Nodosilinea sp. FACHB-141: one gene and its partner. The protein of the gene in region 1 interacts with the protein of each later gene in a pairwise test. Links are inferred from orthologs where the notes say so. Each region holds a gene or a part of one and is shown in the gene's direction. Other genes may lie near its edges. The genes, in order: eno and rpe.

Region 1 (3,154 bases):
CCAACCTCCATGAAGAATCTGACTGCTGAGGTGCGGCGAAAGGCGATTGATATTGCCAATGCTCTTTTAGACGATGGGTATGAAGAAGGTCGGGCGATCGCGATCGCCACTGCCCAGTCTGAAAAGTGGGCTAAACGCCGCCACAAGCAAATCGCTAAGAAAAATACCGGTGGCACCACAGGTCAGGCCGTTGCTCCCGATGATGAAAAAGATAATGGAGAATCCATTCACGTCTTTGCCGATCCGGAAGAGTCGGGCTGGATTGCAACCCAGGGCCAAAAACGGATTGCTCAAGGTAGCAAAAAGACTGACGTAGTCGACGAAGCAAAAGAGAAGGCCAAGGCTCAAAAGACGGAACTTTGTATTCACAACAAGCAGGGCGACCTTGTTGAAGAACACGACTATTCATAAGAGCGCTAGATCCCTACTTAGATAAAACCCAAATCTCTTTCTTTTCAGGACTTTTCTGAAGATCTTAGAAATGTCGGTCAGTTTCGCAGGATGTGAGTGTACTGGCTTAGCGTGGATTGTGTGATCATCAGGATGGTCAGCGCTAGTTTCTTGAAAATTCTTCAGCTTCAAGCGGCCACCCTTCAATAAAAGCTGCTTGGAAGATGCTAATAGCTTGTAAAGCCTTAATCTGCTGCCGGTACGATGCAGGAGAACTAGCATTTGCTTTAAAGGCGCTGCTGGAAGCGAGCCTATTTAGTGCGCGCGCTTAGTGAAGTAGGGTGGTCTAGACGGTTGTTGGGTCACTTCCAAACTGGCTCGGCAAGTTGCGTTGGATAGCGTAAACGGTGGCCGAAGCGACGTTAGAAGGGGGCTTTCACCCGGTAGGATACTACAGGATATTTAACGCTTCAGCGCGTGCGCCCTCAATGGCGGGGTTGCAAGGTCTATGGAATTACCAACGGAGTAGTCGTTATGGTCGCAATTACATCGGTTCACGGTAGGCAGATTCTAGATTCGCGGGGCAACCCCACGGTTGAAGTCGATGTAGTGCTAGAGGGTGGAGCTAAGGGGCGTGCTGGCGTGCCTTCTGGAGCGTCCACCGGTATTCGCGAAGCGCTAGAGCTGCGGGATGACGACAAAGCCGTCTACGGCGGTAAAGGGGTGCTCAAAGCCGTAGCCAACGTCAACGACACCATTGCCCCAGCCATCCTCGGCATGGATGCAATGGATCTCGCCGCCGTAGATCACAAAATGCTGGCCTTGGACGGTACCGAGAACAAGGGCACCCTAGGCGCTAACGCCATTCTGGGCGTGTCGATGGCCGTAGCTCGGGCTGCTGCCGTTGCCGCCGATATTCCCCTATACGTGCATTTGGGTGGGTCCGACTCGGTGCTGCTGCCGGTGCCCTGCTTCAACATCATCAACGGCGGTGCCCATGCCGACAACAGCGTCGATTTTCAAGAATTTATGATTGCCCCGGTGGGTGCGCCGACCTTTTCTGAGTCGCTGCGCTACGGAGCCGAGGTCTACCACGCGCTCAAGTCGGTGCTGAAAGCGGCAGGATACAGCACCGCTATCGGCGACGAGGGCGGGTTTGCCCCTAACCTCAAGAGCAATGTGGAAGCGATCGAGGTCATTCTCAAGGGCATTGAGAAAGCCGGTCTGCGGCCTGGGGATGACATTGCGATCGCCCTCGACCCAGCCGTCAGCGAGCTGTACCAAGAGGACGGCAGCTATCTATTCTACAAATCCGACAACAGTCGCAAGTCCACCGCCGACATGATTGACCTGTGGGAAAGCTGGGTCAACCAGTTTCCCATTGTGTCGATTGAGGATGGCCTCGGCGAGCAGGACTGGGCAGGTTGGCAAGCTATGACTCAGCGGTTGGGCGATCGCATTCAGCTAGTCGGCGACGATGCTTTTGTCACTAACCCAGCCATCATTGCCCAGGCGATCAAAGACGGCGTTGGCAACTCGACCCTGGTCAAGGTCAATCAAATTGGCTCGATTACTGAAACCCTCGAAGCAATCAAAATGTCCCACGAGGCGGGCTACACCTGCATGGTCAGCCACCGCTCCGGCGAAACCCCCGACGACTTCATCGCCGACCTAGTGGTAGGAGCAATGACCGGCCAAATTAAGTCCGGTGCTCCCTGCCGAGGCGAACGCCTATCGAAGTACAACCAGCTGCTGCGCATCGAAGAAGAACTAGGTGCTAAGGCCCAATACGCCGGTCTCAACACCTTTAAGCGCAAAACTCTGACTGCCTAGGGATCACAACCTCCCATCCCTCTCACGCAAAAGAGGGATGCCTGAACTCAGACTGCCGTGGCCCTGCTGCGGCAGTTTTTGTCTGTAGGGACTGAGCATGCTCAGCCCCTACAGCGGAGTTCACTAAACAGCAATTCGGTAAGAGCCAAAAAATCCCGGCTAAGTCAAGCCGGGATTCGCCATGCCTTCCTAATCCGAACATCGGACTCCTATGGATCGCTAGGCCTAAAGTTATCTGGCAGCTCACACTGCCCCGTCGGTCCCACAACTCTGATATAGCCTCCTCCATCCTGCAATTCCATCTCAAACTCCCCCTGAAATTCAGACAGCACTAGCGCCACCAGCGCCCCGACCAACACAAAACCCGCCGCCGCTGCCACCCCTTTCAACCCCTGCTGAAACGATTCGCTCAACATCCCCGCCCCCTCGGCAATGCCTAAACAACCCTCTAGTGCTTAGTAAGCGTTAGCGAGCAACTGAGACAGCAAGCTGGGTACGGTTATCCCCGTCTAGGGCTGCAAATATTGTCGAAAAAATTCGATTTGCAGCTGTGCGGCTAGAGGCTGATGGCCCGACCCATAGAGGCTGTGCCCTACCCCCTGAAACTCATAAAGGGTAACGGGCACCTCTGCCCGCTCAATCACATCGTGGAAGTTGCGGGCTACATCGACCTGCAAAAAATCTTCGGCCCCATGAAACAACAGCGTGGGGGTGCGAATTGATGCCGCATTGTAGAGGGGCGACGTCTGTAGGTAGGCGCTAGGAGCTTCCATCGGTGTTTGCCCCACCAGGTACGACAGCAGCGACGAGTAGCCCAGCTGCCACTCAGTCAGCGTGTCGAGCAGTGAGCACTGGGGGTTGGCCGCCGCCACTAGCTGAGGGTACTGGCTGGTGAACTGGGCTGTGTAGTAGCCCCCATAGGAGCAGCCCG
Region 2 (3,039 bases), on another replicon or contig:
CCTCAGCATTGGTGCGGCGCGCCCCACTGATTTTGACGAACACCTCAAGACCCTGCCTCTGCTAGAAGACGCCGACGCGCACCTCAAACCCGTGCTCGATCGCCTGCACCGCCACGCCCAAACTGTACTGGGCGAGGACTGGCTGCACACCTGGAAAATCGGTTTGCCCAGCGCCGACGAGACTCCGGGCCACATCAACATCCCTGCTATTTTGCGGCTGCGCAACCTGCTGCTCGCCTTTGATATGGAAGACTACGCCAAGGCTCGCTACAACATGCTGGGCAACGCGGGTCACTGGTTCCCTGGCGAAAAGGCCGAGAATCTGAGCCAGGTAGATCTATCCGAATGCCTATGCCGCAGCCCTCACGCCGAGAAAATTCCGCATCTGCTGGCCGAGACCCACGCCGCATTGGCCGGTCAAGCGATGGCTCGACTGTCGAATGCCTAAATGGTTTATCAAAGTTGAATATGTAGGTTCAGCAGATTACAGACATGCTTTCTTGTCTTCATCTAGCCCCCACCCTACATCCCTCTCCCAAGTTGAAAGAGGGCTTTGAAGTCTGATTCCGGCTCCCCTCTCATCCCTGCGAGAGGGGCCGGGGGTGAGGCCTGCGGAGAATTTGCAATCTACTGAGTCGAATGGCGCGATCGCAGAATTCAACAAAACCCAGTCCGGCGCTGGGTTTCGCTGCATTTCACCAACCTACGGGGAGCTAATTTTTTAACTTTATGAAACCACTGCCCCATAGGCCATGCCAGGGCTTCATCATATATTGATGGTGAATTCTCTCAAATTCAGAACTTTTCTGAGAAGAGATTTTAAGACTTTGTTACGATAAACACAAATGCACAGGAGAACCATTCCCCATGCCTCACACCTCTTCTCAAAAGTCCGTTGTTATCTCTCCCTCCATTCTCTCGGCGGATTTTAGCCGCTTGGGCGAAGAGATCAAGGCCGCTGATGAAGCCGGTGCCGACTGGATTCATGTGGATGTGATGGATGGTCGCTTTGTGCCCAACATTACCATCGGCCCCCTGATCGTTGAGGCGATTCGCCCCGTCACCCAAAAGCCCCTCGACGTGCACCTGATGATCGTTGAGCCTGAAAAGTATGTGGCCGATTTCGCTAAGGCTGGCGCTGACATCATCACTGTTCATTGCGAGCACAACGCCTCACCCCACCTGCACCGCACCCTGGGCCAGATCAAAGAGCTGGGCAAAGAGGCGGGCGTGGTGCTTAACCCCGGCACCCCGCTGTCGCTGATTGAGAATGTGCTCGACCTCTGCGATCTGGTACTGATTATGAGCGTTAACCCTGGCTTTGGTGGCCAGAGCTTCATCCCCACCATGGTCGACAAAATTCGCGCCCTGCGCACCATGTGCGACGAGCGTGGTCTAGATCCTTGGATTGAAGTGGATGGTGGTCTGAAGGCCAACAATACCTGGCAGGTGCTAGAAGCTGGGGCCAATGCGATCGTGGCTGGTTCAGCGGTGTTCAATGCGCCCGACTATGCGGCGGCGATCGAAGGCATTCGCCACAGCAAGCGCCCTGCTCCTGAGCTGGCCGCTGTCTAGTTCGCTCAACAGTGGAATTTAACACTGTCTACTTCTCTGAGTTGTAGACGCTAGGGGGGTGAGATCAGCATCTAAGCTGACTCCCCCTTTTTTGTTGTGGGAAAGCGTCCGTCAAGACCATCCAGAATTGCCAAAATCCAAGTCTATTCCCTGTTCTTCACCCTGCTTTCTTTCGCAACGTCACACTAAATTCTGCTTGGTTAAACCTCCGATTCTATTGGGCAAGTGCCATAGAGCCTCTGGCTCGACTATGCCTAAGCCCTTACGGTTTCGCTTGTCGGGAGTCGGGGTTATGTGATGCGGGTTTGGTATCAGGTCGGTTTTTCCCTGCTGGTCAAGGTGATTGTCTTCGGCTGGCTCAAGTGTTGAATGAGGTCTTTTTGCACCTGCTGGTAGAGGTCATCGCTTTCGCCCTTGAAGGCCACGACGCCGTACACCTGAACCGATTCTTGCTCGCGCCCGGCCAGGAAGTGGGTGCCGTGATCGACGGTGATGATGTGGTCTTTCACCAGGTCGTAGCAGGGCTGAGTGATGAGCAGATCGGTGCCCACCATTTTGGTCAGCCCCTCAATGCGGCTGGCCACGTTCACGGTGTCGCCAATGGCGGTATATTCTAGCCGCTGCACCGACCCCACATTGCCCACCACTAGCTCGCCATAGCTGATACCAATGCCGTTGTAGAGCGGCGGCAGTCCTTTTTCTTTGAGAATAATGCGCAGGCTGGCGAGCGCCTTTCGCATGGCTAGGGCGGCAGAGATAGCCCCCAAGGCATCTTGCTCTGGCCCGAGGGATTTGGGTGCGCCGAACTCGGCCATCACCGCGTCGCCAATGAATTTGTCGATGGTGCCCCGGTGCTCCAGAATGGCATCCACCATCACATCCAGGTAGGAGTTGAGCAAGCTGACGGTTTCAACTGCCCCCAGCTGATATGAAATGCGGCTAAATCCGCGAATATCTGAAAACAGCACCGCCGCCTGAAACTTTTGCCCCACGGTGAGGCTAGTAAAGTCTTCGGGCTGGTTGAGAATTTCTTGGGCCACCGACGGGGCCACGTAGCGCTCTAGGGTGCGGCGCAAGCGCTGTTCTTCGAGTCGGTTGCTGACGGCCCCGGTGGCGATGTAGGTAACACCACCCATGCCCAGACAGGCGACGGGGATAGCGACGGGCATGAGGCGATCGCCATGCACCATCAGTAGATAGGCCAGCGCTCCCCAGGTGGCGATCGCACCCAAAAAGCCCACTAGCCTGGGCACGGGCTGCGTAAAGCGATAGCCGAGCCATAGACCGATGGCCCCAATGGCGACCGCCGTCAGCAATCCTTGGGCTAGAGGGTTGGCAATCGCAGCGTTGACCACCCGATCCTCCATCAGCGCGGCGAGGGCGTGGGCATGGATTTCAACCCCCGGCATGGCCTCATCGCTGGGGGTGCGCTTGCGGTCTTGAAACGACGTGGCCATGGGGCCA

Evidence for each region.
Region 2: the proteins of eno (region 1) and rpe interact in binary tests that used the Escherichia coli proteins (3 or more experiments, as listed by UniProt). The link is inferred for Nodosilinea sp. FACHB-141 from one-to-one orthologs.

What each region holds. Positions count from the first base shown.
Region 1 is NZ_JACJPP010000007.1:402,477-405,630, forward strand. The notes cover bases 242-3,073. They hold eno (phosphopyruvate hydratase), read left to right. Parts: upstream 242-924; coding sequence 925-2,223; downstream 2,224-3,073. Other genes in these bases: H6F59_RS05230 (DUF2188 domain-containing protein), read left to right, coding at 242-411; H6F59_RS05240 (hypothetical protein), read right to left, coding at 2,433-2,639; H6F59_RS05245 (S9 family peptidase), read right to left, coding at 2,733-3,073. Also shown: more of H6F59_RS05230, read left to right, coding at 1-241; more of H6F59_RS05245, read right to left, coding at 3,074-3,154. UniProt on the Escherichia coli protein: Catalyzes the reversible conversion of 2-phosphoglycerate (2-PG) into phosphoenolpyruvate (PEP). It is essential for the degradation of carbohydrates via glycolysis.
Region 2 is NZ_JACJPP010000021.1:59,857-62,895, reverse strand. Bases 5-2,721 are described here. They hold rpe (ribulose-phosphate 3-epimerase), read left to right. Parts: upstream 5-867; coding sequence 868-1,575; downstream 1,576-2,721. Other genes in these bases: H6F59_RS21210 (CHASE2 domain-containing protein), read right to left, coding at 1,887-2,721; H6F59_RS21220 (aldo/keto reductase), read left to right, coding at 5-448. In the rest of the region: more of H6F59_RS21220, read left to right, coding at 1-4; more of H6F59_RS21210, read right to left, coding at 2,722-3,039. UniProt on the Escherichia coli protein: Catalyzes the reversible epimerization of D-ribulose 5-phosphate to D-xylulose 5-phosphate.